One region of the Allobosea sp. 2RAB26 genome, then DNA from elsewhere that is predicted to be linked to it. Evidence: predicted binding sites of a transcription regulator. Region 1 holds the regulator's gene; each other region holds the start of a gene.

Region 1 (4,413 bases):
CCTTCTTCCGAGGGCTTGGTGCAGTCGGGACCATCCCCGGAAAGATCGCGCTCGCCCCACCACCCTCGCAGCCACCGCTCGAGCTTCAGATACGCGCGACGGTCGACCGGGCGCGCAATGCGCTGACGGAGCGCATCGCCGGGATCGGGGGAGGGCAGGCTGGCGCGATGGCGGCGTCGCTGGTTACTGGCAAGCGCGGCCTCATCACGGAGGCGACCAATATCGACCTGCGCGCGGCCGGAATCTATCATATCATCTCCATCTCGGGCCTTCACATGGTGCTGGCCTCCGCCACGATCTTCGGCCTGGTCCGTGGCCTGCTGGCGCTATCGCAAACGCTGGCATTGCGCTGGCCCATAAAGAAACTCGCCGCCCTGGCCGCGATGCTCGGCGCCACGGCCTATTGCATCTTCTCGGGAGCCGAGGTCGCGACGGTGCGCTCGCTGATCATGACATTGGTCATGCTCGGTGCGATCCTCGTCGATCGCCCGGCGCTCAGCATGCGCAATCTGGCTCTCGCTGCGATGATCGTTCTGCTGCGCGAGCCCGACGCGCTGCTTGGTCCAAGCTTCCAGATGTCCTTTGGCGCTGTCGCGGCGCTGATCGCCTTTGCCGAGCGCTGGGAGGATCGCGGCCAGTCCGAGGCGCCGGCGAACCTGCCTTGGCCGCTACGGCCGATCTGGATCGCGGTGGTCGGGCTCACGGTCACGACCGTGCTGGCGACGGTCGCAACCGCACCGTTCGGTGCCTATCACTTCCAGACCTTCAACCCCTTCGGTCTGCTCGGCAATGCGCTCGCCTTGCCCTTCGTTTCCCTGATCGTCATGCCTGCCGCTGTCTTCGGCGTGCTCGCCTATCCTTTCGGCCTGGATTGGCTGGCTTGGGCGCTCATGGGAGTCGCTTCGGATTATGTGCTGCAATCCGCGCGCTGGGTTGCGGGATTCGACCACTCCGCAGTGATCATTCCTGCATTCGGGGCCGCGGCGCTCGCATGCTTTGCCGCCGCGCTCCTCTGGATCACGCTCTGGACGACACCGCTGCGCTTCCTGGCCGTCGCCCCCCTGATCGCGGGACTGCTCGTGGCAGCGAAGCCCGACAGGCCCGACATCCTGATCGAACGCGATGGTTCCGGCATCCTGGTCCGCGGGGGCGATGGTCGCATGATCCTGGCGGGGCATCCGAGCCGCTTCGTGCTGCAGCAATGGCTGAACGCAGATGGCGACAATCGCCGGCCTGACGACAACAGCCTGCGGGAAGGCGCGGCCTGCGACACGTTGGGTTGTGTCGTCCGCAGCAAGGATGGACGAAGCGTTGCCTTTGCACGTGATCGCCTGGCCATCGTCGAGGACTGTCGGCGCGCCGATCTCGTCATCACGCCGATTCCGTGGAACGCTCCGTGCGCAGCACGACTGATCGACCGCAGGGCATTGTCGCGCCATGGCGCGACCGCCCTTGTCGGCAACAAGGGCGGCTGGCGTGCCCATCTATCAGAGCAGGATGGTGTCGATCGTCCCTGGAGCCGCAAGCGGGAGCGGCCTGCAAGCACGCCGGCTTTGCCGCTGGCGGCTGTCGAAGAACACGAGCCGCTTCAGTAGCGCCGCATCAGGTTGACCAGGCGGCCCTGAATCTTGACTCGGTCCGGTCCCAGCACCCTTGTCTCATAGGCGGGATTGGCAGCCTCGAGCGCGATCGAGGAGCCGCGCTTGCGCAGTCGCTTCAGCGTTGCTTCCTCGTCATCGATCAGAGCCACGACGATATCCCCGGTATTGGCCGTGTCCTGACGCTTGATCACCACCGTATCGCCGTCGAGAATGCCGGCTTCCACCATCGAGTCGCCGCGAACCTCGAGGGCAAAATGTTCACCGGGGCCAAGCATGTCGGCAGGTAGTGCCACGCTATGGCTGCGGCTCTGGATGGCGGAAATCGGTGTACCGGCGGCAATCCGCCCCATGACCGGAATCGCAACCGTGGAGCGCACATCTTCGTCCGGGGGCGGTGCGATCGGCCGGACCTTGCCAAGCCCCCCCTGGACGACGGAGGGGCTGAACCGTCCGCGCGTCGCCTGAGGGCCGCCGGCCCCTTCGGGCAGCTTTATGATCTCCAGCGCTCGGGCTCGATTGGGAAGGCGGCGAATGAACCCGCGCTCCTCCAGCGCCATGATCAGGCGATGGATACCGGACTTGGAGCGCAGATCGAGCGCGTCCTTCATCTCGTCGAAGGAGGGGGGCACCCCTGTCTCGCGCAGGCGTTCCTGGATGAAACGAAGCAGTTCGAACTGTTTGCGTGTCAGCATGGTTCCCGCCGGCGCTCTTTGTATGGAATCGAAACAAAGCACGAACACCATACAGGTTCGCGTTGTGTTCCGCAAGCGCGCTCAGCGTAGGCGGATGATCCGGCAGTTGTCGCCTTTGTTTGCCGGCGCAGCAAACGATTCGCGAATGAGCAGCGCGTCGGCGCGGGCAAGAGTGGCCAGCATCGATGAATCCTGCTTGGCGAAGGGCGTTGCCAGCCATCCTTCCGGAGTGAGCGTCAGTTCCGACCTCATATAGTCCCGCCGCTCATCATTTGCCGGCAAATTTCTTCCGACGATTGCAGGCTCACTCAGATCGCGTTCGGGTTCCGGTACGCCCAGGAGGGTCCTGAGCAGCGGTACGACGAAGAGATGCCCGCAGACGATGGACGAGACGGGGTTTCCGGGCAGGCCGAGCGCGACCATGCGGCCGAGGCGGCCCATCATCATCGGCTTGCCCGGCCGCATGGCGATCTTCCAGAAGCCGAGCGCCATGCCTTGACCGATCAACGCTGCCTGGACGAGATCGTGCTCACCTACCGAGGCTCCTCCGAGGGTGATCAGCACATCGGCATCGGCCTTTCGTGCCTGGCCAATCTTGTCGGCGAGATCGGCATGATCATCGCGGGCAATCCCGAGATCGAGCGCCGTGCCGCCGGCCTGCTCGACCAGCGCGGCGAGCGCAAAACTGTTGGACGCGACGATTTGGTCGGGTCCAACCGGCTCGCCGGGCTGGACAAGTTCGTCGCCGGTCGCGAGGATCGCGACCAGTGGCTTGCGACGCACAGTGAGCATGGGGTGGCCCATGGCTGCCGCGAGGCCGAGGCTCGCACTGTCGAGCCGGCTGCCGGCGAGAAGCAACACTTCGCCCTCGGAGAAGTCCAATCCTGCCTGACGAACGAACTTGCCGCGCTCGGCGCCCTCGCGCACGCGGATCGTCGCAGTGCCGACGCCGTCCGCATTCTCCTGAATCAGGATCGTATCGGCGCCCTCCGGAATCGGAGCACCGGTGAAGATGCGAACAGCCTCATTGGAGCGGACCATCCCTGAGAAGGAACGACCGGCAGCCGATTCGCCGATGACACGCAATTCATTTGCCGGCGCAATATCGTCTGCGCGAACGGCGTATCCGTCCATTGCGGAGTTGGCAAAGGGGGGCTGGGTCCGAAGCGCCTGCAGGTCGGCGGCGAGCACGCGCCCTGCGCAATGTGCGAGTGGCAGGGTTTCTGATGGTGTCGGTGCCGGAACGCTGTCGATCAGCGCCTTCAGGGCGACGGGGACGGGCGTGAGGCTCATCGCGCAGTTTCCGGGAGATCGAAGGTGCCGGATTTTCCACCTGACTTGTGGACGAGCCTGATGCCTTCGATCCGCATCGCCCGGTCGACCGCCTTGACCATGTCGTAAACTGTGAGGCAGGCGACGCCGACGGCGGTTAACGCCTCCATCTCGACTCCGGTCTGTCCCTTCATCTTGACCTCAGCGCTCACGCGCACCCCGGGCAATGTCTCGTCCAGGGTGAGGTCTACGCTGATCTTGCTGATCAGCAGCGGGTGACAGAGCGGGATCAGTTCATGCGTGCGCTTGGCGGCCATGATTCCAGCCAGGCGCGCCGTGCCAAGCACGTCGCCCTTCTTGGCGTCGCCATCGCGCACGATCGCCAGAGTCCCGGGCTGCATGACGACACAGCCCTCGGCGACAGCGATGCGCGAGGTCTCCTTCTTGTCGCCAACATCGACCATATGGGCCTGGCCGCTGGCGTCGAGATGGCTGAGCTTGCTCATGCTGCGCTGCGCGCAGAACCGGTCAGGAGATCACGGGTCGCAGCGGCGACATCGTCCTGCCGCATCAGGCTCTCGCCGACGAGGAAGGTGTTGACGCCGGCGCGCTGCAACCGTGCGATGTCGGCATGACTGAAGATGCCGCTCTCGCCAACGATGATGCGGTCCGCGGGGACGCGCGGTGCAAGTCTCTCGGTGACGGCGAGATCGACGGCAAAGCTGCGAAGGTCGCGATTGTTGATGCCGAGCAAGGGGCTGTCGAGCTCGAGGGCACGATCGAGCTCAGCTTCGTTGTGAACCTCGACCAGCACGTCGATGCCGAGTGACTTTGCCGTCTCGTTCAGC
Region 2 (4,413 bases), on a different contig from region 1:
ATCAGGTCTCGGCCTGGGTCACCCCAAGCTTGTGCCAGAGCTGTTCCCTGTCCATGCAGGAGACGTCGTAAGTGACCTGCCGGCCCTTGAATTCCGGTCGCTTTCCGAACTCCACCGTCATCGCGCGCGCGATGTCGTCGATGCGGGCTTCGCAGGCCTGCACCGTCGTGAAACCCTGTTCGCTGATCCGGGCGGCGGTGCAGGTCGCTTCGCCGGAAATGCAGGCAACGATCACCATCGTGAAGGCATCCATGGAGGCACTCCGAGTGAAATTTGAGTCAGGCCAGCCATGAAGGCTGCGGTTTCAGGGTTACCGAGAGCTTAAGGGGAACAAGCAAAATGCGGGCCTGCACCACCTGCGCCGCGCGATCGCGCCGTCTGCCGTTGCATAGGCTTGCCCGAAAACCGCAATCCACCCGACTTTGGGGCCTATGCTTCAGCGCCACATGCTCTTGAGCCGCGCCGACACGTCAATTCTCACGCCGCTGCGGTGTTGCATGGCGGCCTGAGCCTGATCGATGGGCCAGGTCGCCTGCTCGAACAGGTGCAATAGAGCGTGCGGGATGAACCGTGTGCGTGCGGCGTAGACATGCCGATCCCCGCGCGCCGCCTGGCCATGGGTGAAGAAGCGCTGCGGCACGACCAGATGCAGGTCGTCTTTGGCACGCGTCATCGCGACATAAAGCAGCCTGCGCTCCTCCTCGATCTCGGCGGTTTCCCCGACGGCGAGGTCACTGGGAAGACAGCCATCCACCGTGTTCAGCACAAAGACCGACTTCCATTCCTGCCCCTTGGCGGAGTGGATGGTCGAGAGGACGAGAAAATCCTCGTCCAGCGATGGCGGCCCCGCTTCATCGCTCGTTGCGTCGGGCGGATTGAGGGTGAGCTCAGTAAGGAAGCGCTCGCGGGACGGATAGCCGGAGGCGATCTGCTCCAGCTGAACCAGATCGGCGCGACGCGTGGTGAAATCCTCGTGAATGCGCTCCAGGTGAGGGTCGTACCAGAGACGGGCCCGTTCGAGGTCTGCCGGCCAGCCTATCCCTGAGCGCAGCGCCCGGAATGTCGCAACGAAATCCGGCCAGGCGTCGCCCGTGCGCGCCGGCGCCGACAGCTCCGCGAGGCCTGCTGCGAAATCATCTGCCGTGCCGGCCTGATCGAGCACGCGTTGCGCGGAGGTCGGCCCCACGCCCGGAAGCAGCTGCAGCAAGCGGAACCCGGCGACCCTGTCGCGCGGATTCTCGACGAAGCGCAGCATCGCCAGCATGTCCTTGACATGGGCGGCATCGAGGAATTTCAGCCCGCCGAACTTCTTGTAGGGAATATTGCGCCGTGTCAGCTCGACCTCCAGCGGGCCGCTGTGATGCGAGGCCCGAAAGAGCACCGCCTGCTGCTTGAGCGTGTGCCCCGCCTCCCTGTTCTCCAGCACGCGCGTCGCGACGAAGCGCGCCTGGTCGGCTTCGTCGCGAACATTGACGAGCTGGGGCTTGCCGCCCGACTGGCGGTCGGTCCAGAGGTTCTTGGTGAAGCGCTCGCGGGCGAGCTCGATCACCCCATTCGCGGCGGCCAGAATGGGCTGGTTCGAACGATAGTTCTGATCGAGCGTGACGACCTCAGCCGGCGGGCTGAAGGCCTGGGGGAAATCGAGGATATTGCGGATCTCGGCCGCGCGGAACGAGTAGATCGATTGCGCATCATCGCCGACGACAGTGAGCCCCTGGCCATCGGGCTTGAGCGCCAGCAGGATCGAGGCCTGCAGCTTGTTGGTATCCTGATACTCGTCGACGAAGACATGGTCGAAACGTCCGCCCATCTCCGCGGCAAGGCTGGGCTCGCTTGCGGCCTGGGCCCAGCACAGCAGAAGATCGTCGTAATCAAGGACGTTCTGGGCCTGCTTGGCCTCGACATAGGCTGAAAAGAGCTGCTTCAGCTCCCCTGCCCATGATGCGCACCAGGGAAAGGAAACACCCAGCACGGCCTCAACCGGCTCTTCGGCATTGACGCAGCGCGAATAGACCGCAAGGCAGGTGCCCTTCTTGGGAAAGCGCCCTTCCGTTTTCGAGTAGCCAAGCTCGTGACGAGCGAGGTTCATCAGGTCGGCGCTGTCCTCGCGGTCATGGATCGTGAAATGCGGATCGAGCCCAAGCTCCGGCGCGTAATCCCGGAGCAGCCTTGCTCCCACGCTGTGAAAGGTCCCGGCCCAGGTCAGCGCGTCGGTCATGACGGCAGCCCCCTCTCCCAGCACGTCGCGCGCGATGCGCTCCACCCGCCTCGCCATCTCGGCTGCAGCGCGTCGGGAGAAGGTCAGCATCATCATGCGGCGCGGGTCCGCACCGTTCAGGATCAGATGCGCGACACGATGCGCGAGCGTGTTGGTCTTGCCGGATCCCGCCCCCGCGATCACCAGCAAGGGACCCGGCTGCGTGCCGACGCCGTGCTCGACCGCGCGGCGTTGCGCGGGGTTGAGCCTGTCGAGATAGCTTGGTGGCGCCAGCGAATCGAGAGCGAACATGTCTCATATTCGATCATTTTTCGCGTTTTGTTCGCAACGCAAAAGATCGGGAATAGGGCAGCCGTCCTGAGCCAGATGGCCGAAGCCCTATGGCAGGATCGGTTTCGACCTGATCATGAGGCGGCGATTCACCTCACCCAGCCAGCGAGGCGAGCGCCCGCTCGATCCGGGAACAGCCGCCCCTGGCGCGCGCCTTCTCGAAGGAGGCCGCGAGCTTCCCGTTGGCATAGGCCTTCACCACGATGGCGTGGACATAGCTCTTGCGCGCCACGGCAGGCGTGTTCGCCAGTTGCTCCGAGACGGCGCGCATGATCTCGGCGAGCTGACGCTTCTCGCTGCCATCGCGGATCATGATCTGGCTGGCCAGCAGCAGTTCGGCGGCCGCAGCGTTCCCCGCCAGCATCCTCAAATCCTTGGCACTGATGGCGAGGCCGGAGATCTCGCGGAGATAGGCGTTGATGTCGCCGGCATGGACCGGCGTCACCTTGCCGTCCTCGTCCCGGTATTGCAGCAGTCGCCGGCCGGGCAACTGCGCAATCCGGGCAAGTGCTCGGGCGAGCGGGCCATCCTGCCGCGAGCATGCGATCTGTTTTCCGCCCTTGCCCCGAAACAGCAGGTCGATCCGCGAGGCCGTCAACGCGACATGGCGCTTGAGGAGCGTCGAGGCACCATGGCTGCCATTGCTCCTCGCATAGGCCTCGCCGCCAACGCGCAGATGGCAGCGGTCGATGATGGCGACTGCGCAAGCCAGCGTTTTCCTGCGGCAGAGCGAACGCGCCTTGAGATCATCGGCGACCGCCTTGCGCAAACGGGGCAGCGCGTCGATCAGCAGCCGCAATCGCTTCAACTTGCGGCGTTCGCGGACCCGCTCCCATTCGGGATGATAGAGATATTGCAGCCGCCCGGCCTCGTCCCGCCCGACCGCCTGGAGATGGGCCCGTGGATCGGCCGCGATGCGCACCTCGCGATAGGCGGGCGGAATTGCAAGTGAGCGGATCCGCTCAAGCAAGGCCGCGTCCCGGACGGGCTCGTCAGTGGCGTCGAGATAGGCAAAGCCCCTGCCGCGCCGGCCCCTGCGGATCGTCAGATCTCCGGGATTGACGATCCGCAGCCGACCATGGGCGCGGGATGGCTTGCCGGCGACCATGGCGTTACTGCTTGCCCAGCGCTTCCTGCATCAAGCCGCTTCCCGGCGGTTGTGATAGCGGCGCACGAGTTCTTCGGCGTAGGCCAAGTCAGCCTGCGTGAAGGCCGGCACCGGATCCGTGAGGATGGCGGTGAGGACATCCCGGTCGCGCTGGCCATTCGCTATCACAAAGGCGAGCGCATCCCTCGTCTCGCGTTCGGCATGAAGCTGGGCCACGAGGGCCGCAATCAATCTGTCCTTGGCCGATAGCTGCATGGCAAAACCTCCGCAGGAAGCTTCGCGATAAACACGGTCGGGCCAGCGCTTGTTCCGCCCAGGCGCAATCGGTCAGCCCGCCAGCGGCGGCGCGCCGATCGTGACGGTGAGCGCGCCGAGGCGCTCGATGCTGCCGACGAGAACATTGCCGGGAAGGACCGCGCCGACGCCATGCGGCGTACCGGTCATGATCACATCGCCGGGCTCAAGCGAGTAATATTTCGAGAGTGTCGCAATGATCTCGGGCGTGCGCCAGATCATCAAGGACAGGTCGGAATCCTGGCGTGCGACACCATCGACCTCCAGGCGGATTTTGCCCGTCGACGGGTGGCCGACCTGTCCGACCGGGTAGATCGGGCCGCAGGGCGCCGAGTGATCGAATGATTTCTTAAGCTCCCACGGGATCCGCGGGCCGTCTGGCGTGTCGAGCAGCTTGCGGCGGGTCATATCGAGGCAGATGCCGTAGCCGAAGACATGCTCGAGCGCTTCGTCCTGAGGGATG
Region 3 (4,413 bases), on a different contig from region 1:
ATCAAGCCGGCCGTTTAGATTCGCGGCGGGGGCCATCAAGGGAGAAGAACCATGATCAAGAATCTTGTTTTGGTCGCCGCGCTCGCCGTCGTTCCTGCGACTGCTTTTGCACAGTCGAACTCGGGCGCAGCCGGTGGAGCCGCGAGTGGCGCGGCCACAGGCGCTGTCGGCGGCGCGATCGTCGGTGGACCTGTGGGAGCAGCCGTGGGTGCCGTCGGCGGCGCTGCGGCGGGCGCGATTGTGGGCGGCATTGCGGCCGACCAGCGTACCGAATTCCGCACCTATGTGACTGAGCAGAAGGTGCCGTCGGTGGCATACCGCGAAAAGGTTGTCGTCGGCGCCACGTTACCCGACACGGTGACCTATCGAGAGGTTCCGGCTCGCTATGGCAAGACCGAATATCGCTACACCGTGATTAACGGCCAAACCGTCCTGGTCGAGCCGAAGACTCGCAAGATCGTGCAGATCATCGAGTGATCAACGGGAGCCCACCCTGACAGGGTGGGCTCCTTTCGATCGGGTTCACCCTGATCAACCAAGGAGACAACGCCATGTTACGGCCAATCCTGATCGCCGCTGCTGTGGCGGCTACCGCCGCCTTCAGCGCTCCGGCGCAAGCGCAGGTCCAGCTCGAGTTCGGTATCGACCGGCCGGGCTATGATGGTCCGCGCTATCACGAGCCCCGTGGCTACCGCCCTGCTGGGGAACGGCGTGGCTTCCGCGGTCCCGCTGTTCTCGACGACGATGACGATTGCCGCATCGTCATAAAGCGTCGGGTCAATCGCTACGGCGAGCTTGTCGAGCGCCGGATGCGCATCTGCGACTGACGCCTGGCGCTGCCATGCAGCGGGTGTGTTGGTGCTTTAGCCCGCTGCTTGGTCATGAGGAGGAACCGATGCGAAAGTTAGTCTTCGTTGCAGCGCCCATGCTGAGTTTCTGCTCCGTGACGCCATCGATTTCACAAGCCGCCCCGTAGCAGGTCTGACGACCCTAGGGACGCCTGACCACGTTGAGCAAATCAAAAAGGGGGCCACGGATACAAGGGTCACAAGGGTTGGCACGGATCGCGGCATTGGGACCATGGACGTGGCTACGGCTTTACAAACTCACCTCATTGACACAGGCCGCATTCTTGATGTTCTTGTTTCGTTCTCATGAACGGAGCGCATTTCGATGCACATGTCCCCCGCTGTCCTCGGACCGCCCATCTTTCTGCCGGTTTACCTGAAGGCCGTGCGCGCGGGCTTTCCTTCGCCAGCCGACGACTACCTCGACACGCCGATCGACCTTTCGCGAGCGCTGATCAAGAACGCCCCTGCGACCTACATAATGACCGTCGCTGGTGACAGCGCGATCGACGTTGGGATCTTCGACGGCAGCCTGATCACAGTTGATCGCAGCTTGGTCCCGCGTGACGGTGACGCCGTCGTGGTGGATGTCAACGGCGAGCGCAGCGTCAAGGTTTTCAGGATCGCGGGAGGCCGCTCGAGTTTGGCATTCGGCAACCGGCGCTACCCCGACTACGATCCCGGTCCAGACGCAGAAATCGACATCTTCGGCGTGGTCACCAATGCGGTGCGGCGCTTCCGGCGATGACGCAGTCGTTCGCCCTGATCGACGGCAACAGCTTCTACTGCTCCTGCGAACGTGTGTTCGATCCAAAGCTTCGCCGCCGGCCGGTGATTGTGCTGGCGAACAACGACGGCTGCGCGGTCGCTAGGACGGCCGAGGCAAAGGCGCTGGGGATCAAGATGGGTGCGCCGATGTTCCAGATTCGCGACCTGTGCAGGCGCGAAGGTGTCGTCGTCTTCTCATCGAATTATTCGTTGTACGGCGACATGAGCCGCCGGATGAACACCGTCTACGAGCGGTTCGCCCCGGACATCGAGATCTACTCGATCGATGAGAGCTTTCTCGACCTGACCCCGGTTGCTCCTGAGCATCGCGAGGAGTTGGGCCGCGATCTGCGCTCCACGGTTTCGAAATGGACCGGCGTCCCCACCTGTGTCGGCATCGGGCCAACGAAGACACTGGCAAAGCTCGCGAACAAGATCGCGAAAACCACGCCCCAACTCGGCGGCGTCTGCGACCTGACGAACGATGAGGCGCGCCGGGATTGGCTGCCGCTGATGGCGCTGGAGGACATCTGGGGTATTGGCCGTGCCAGCCAGACGAAGCTTGGTGCCTTTGGCTGCAAGACGGCCGCCGATGTCGCTGCTCTCGATCCCAAGCTCGCTCGCCAGACGCTGACTGTCGTCGGCGAACGGATCATCCAGGAACTCCGGGGCCAGCCCTGCATCAATCTGGAGAGCGTCGCTCCCACTCGAAAGGGCTGCGCGGTTACGAGATCGTTCTCCGGCCGGGTCGAAAGCCTCGAGGTGATGCAGGAAGCCATTGCTGCCCATGCCACCCGTCTCGGCGAGAAGCTCCGGCATCATGGATTGGCGACGGATCACGTCACGGTCTTTTTTCACACATCTCCGTTCGACAACGGTCCGTCCCGTTCGGTCTCGACCACGGTCGACTTCCCCGAGGCGAGCAATGACACCCTCGTCCTGGTCCGCGCCGCCCAGTGGGGAGCTCGGCAGATCTGGAAGCCGGGTTACCGCTACGCCAAGGCGGGGTTGATGACGGTTGACCTGGTGGCATTGGAGATGTCACCGCGAGCCCTGATCGGCGCGCTCGATCGCGAGAAGAGTGGCCGCCTGATGGAAGCCTTGGACGCGTGCAACAAGAAGCTCGGTCGTGGCGCTGTGTTTCCCGCGGCGGCCGGTATCGCTCGCCAGCAGAAGGCATGGGTCACGAAATTCGATATGCGTTCGCCGCGTTACACGACGCGGCTCGAAGAGGTGCCGGTCGTAGGGAGAGCGTGATGCCAGGCTTCATCCATCAGGTCGAATTGAAATTGGACCCTGTTGCCGCGCCGGAACGCCTGCGCAGGATCGAGAGCTGGTGTGGGGACTGGCAAATCGGCTTCCGGGTTCTCGATCGCTTCCCAGGGTCCGACTCGGTCCGCATCGTATTTGAAGACCGAGGCTTGGCTCGCGCGTTCGTGGGCCATTTCGGCGGGGTGCTTATCGACGAAGGTGAAATTGAAAATGCCATGGCGGGCGACGCCGCGTCTGAGGACGCTTACGATCGCCTCGCCCGCGAATATCCGGATTGAGCGACCGGAGTGATCATCCGATGCCCGGGACGGAAGCGTCCTGCCAGCGAGCTTCTTGCGCTTGGTCCGCACGGGCTTCTCAACAATGGGGGAGGGGGCGGACGCGCTTTCGCTTTGCGCTCAGACACAGACCTGATGCCGCGGTCGGCATCGACGTTGCGCAGGACTGGACGGCTGGCAACGCGGCTGCGGTTCGGTACGTTGGGTCCTTCGCATTTTAACAATTGTGCTCACGTGAAATGCACGGCCTCGCTGGCATGGAGCCCCAGAAGTTCCGGAGCCTGTGTTGATGAGCGAAGACACCTCTATCTTTGTCGACCGCAGTTCTTCTTTTGAATCAAAGGCTCCTGCATTCGAGGAAAACACTCCAGAGCAACAGCCACGGCTGACCGGAAGTTCGCGCGAAACCGGCCAGAGTCGTTCGGCCAACAAGAAGGGGGAGGGCTCTTCACAGGTCCAGGCCACCGGTGACGACCGGCACATGCTGGAGAGTCTCAAAAAGATCCGTGATCGCGCGCTCGCTGGTCGTCGTCGCGCCATTGCCGATGCGTTCGCCCTGGCTGATCAGTGCAAGGCCTTCGGCCAACGCCTGTCGAAGGCGCAGCTTCTCGCATTCATCAGAAATGAGTGCCGCGTGTCTCGGACGGAGGCAAACGCGTACCTGCTGTTGGCCGACTTCGCCGGTCCAGAGCGAGCCGATCTTGAGCGGAGTGCGATTGAAGTCGGTGTTCTGTGCCGACTGGCCAAGCAGCCCGCCACTGTCCGGGCTGAAGCGCTGACCGTGTTGCGCTCCGGGCGGACCTTGTCGTTGGCTGACCTCCGCTTGCTCCGGCGCGACGTACTTGCCGGAGATGCTCGAAACTCCTCGCAGCCCGATCGCACCGCCATCAATGAGTTGAAGCGAGTTGCCCGGCTGAAGGCGAAGGACCAGGTGGATCGCTTCATTCTGGATCTCGCCGGTTTGGCCAATGCGTTCGCGGCGCTCTACAACGAAACTACTCCGGAGGACTGTTCGGCCGAGACGTTGGCAAGAGTCCAGGCGCTTTCCGTGGATGCAAGCCATCTTGCGAAGGAACTCCGGGAAGTCGTTCCCGCCAAAGTGCTCACTCCGAGCAGTTCATTGGGTGAGCGATCCTGGATCACGGTGCAGGATACTCTTGAACAGATTGCAGAGGCTAAGCTCTGCTCCATGGAAGGTTGGTGCTGGCCGGACGTTCACCCCTTCTGGATCGATGAGCACCTGCACG

The links. The regulator LexA, encoded in region 1, represses DNA repair genes until DNA is damaged. The targets are predictions, from matches to a motif close to TGTTCNNNNTGTGTTCNG.
Region 2: a site for LexA is predicted at 2,527-2,544, ahead of AB4118_RS18010 (ATP-dependent helicase). Genes of this name have one in related genera too.
Region 3: a site for LexA is predicted at 1,137-1,154, ahead of AB4118_RS31555 (LexA family protein). Genes of this name have one in related genera too.

Annotation. Positions count from the first base shown of each region.
Region 1 covers NZ_JBFRGS010000012.1:73,982-78,394, reverse strand. Annotated here, with positions in the region: gene AB4118_RS22315 (ComEC/Rec2 family competence protein) at 1-1,595, shown strand, start outside; gene lexA (transcriptional repressor LexA) at 1,589-2,293, opposite strand; gene AB4118_RS22305 (molybdopterin molybdotransferase MoeA) at 2,375-3,586, opposite strand; gene moaC (cyclic pyranopterin monophosphate synthase MoaC) at 3,583-4,071, opposite strand; gene trpC (indole-3-glycerol phosphate synthase TrpC) at 4,068-4,413, opposite strand, start outside.
Region 2 covers NZ_JBFRGS010000008.1:264,528-268,940, forward strand. Annotated here, with positions in the region: gene AB4118_RS18005 (hypothetical protein) at 2-253, opposite strand; gene AB4118_RS18010 (ATP-dependent helicase) at 437-2,509, opposite strand; gene AB4118_RS18015 (DNA topoisomerase IB) at 2,643-3,656, opposite strand; gene AB4118_RS18020 (hypothetical protein) at 3,687-3,911, opposite strand; gene AB4118_RS18025 (fumarylacetoacetate hydrolase family protein) at 3,984-4,413, opposite strand, start outside.
Region 3 covers NZ_JBFRGS010000029.1:24,702-29,114, forward strand. Annotated here, with positions in the region: gene AB4118_RS31545 (DUF1236 domain-containing protein) at 52-477, shown strand; gene AB4118_RS31550 (hypothetical protein) at 552-827, shown strand; gene AB4118_RS31555 (LexA family protein) at 1,174-1,596, shown strand; gene AB4118_RS31560 (Y-family DNA polymerase) at 1,593-2,873, shown strand; gene AB4118_RS31565 (hypothetical protein) at 2,873-3,166, shown strand; gene AB4118_RS31570 (DNA cytosine methyltransferase) at 3,456-4,413, shown strand, end outside.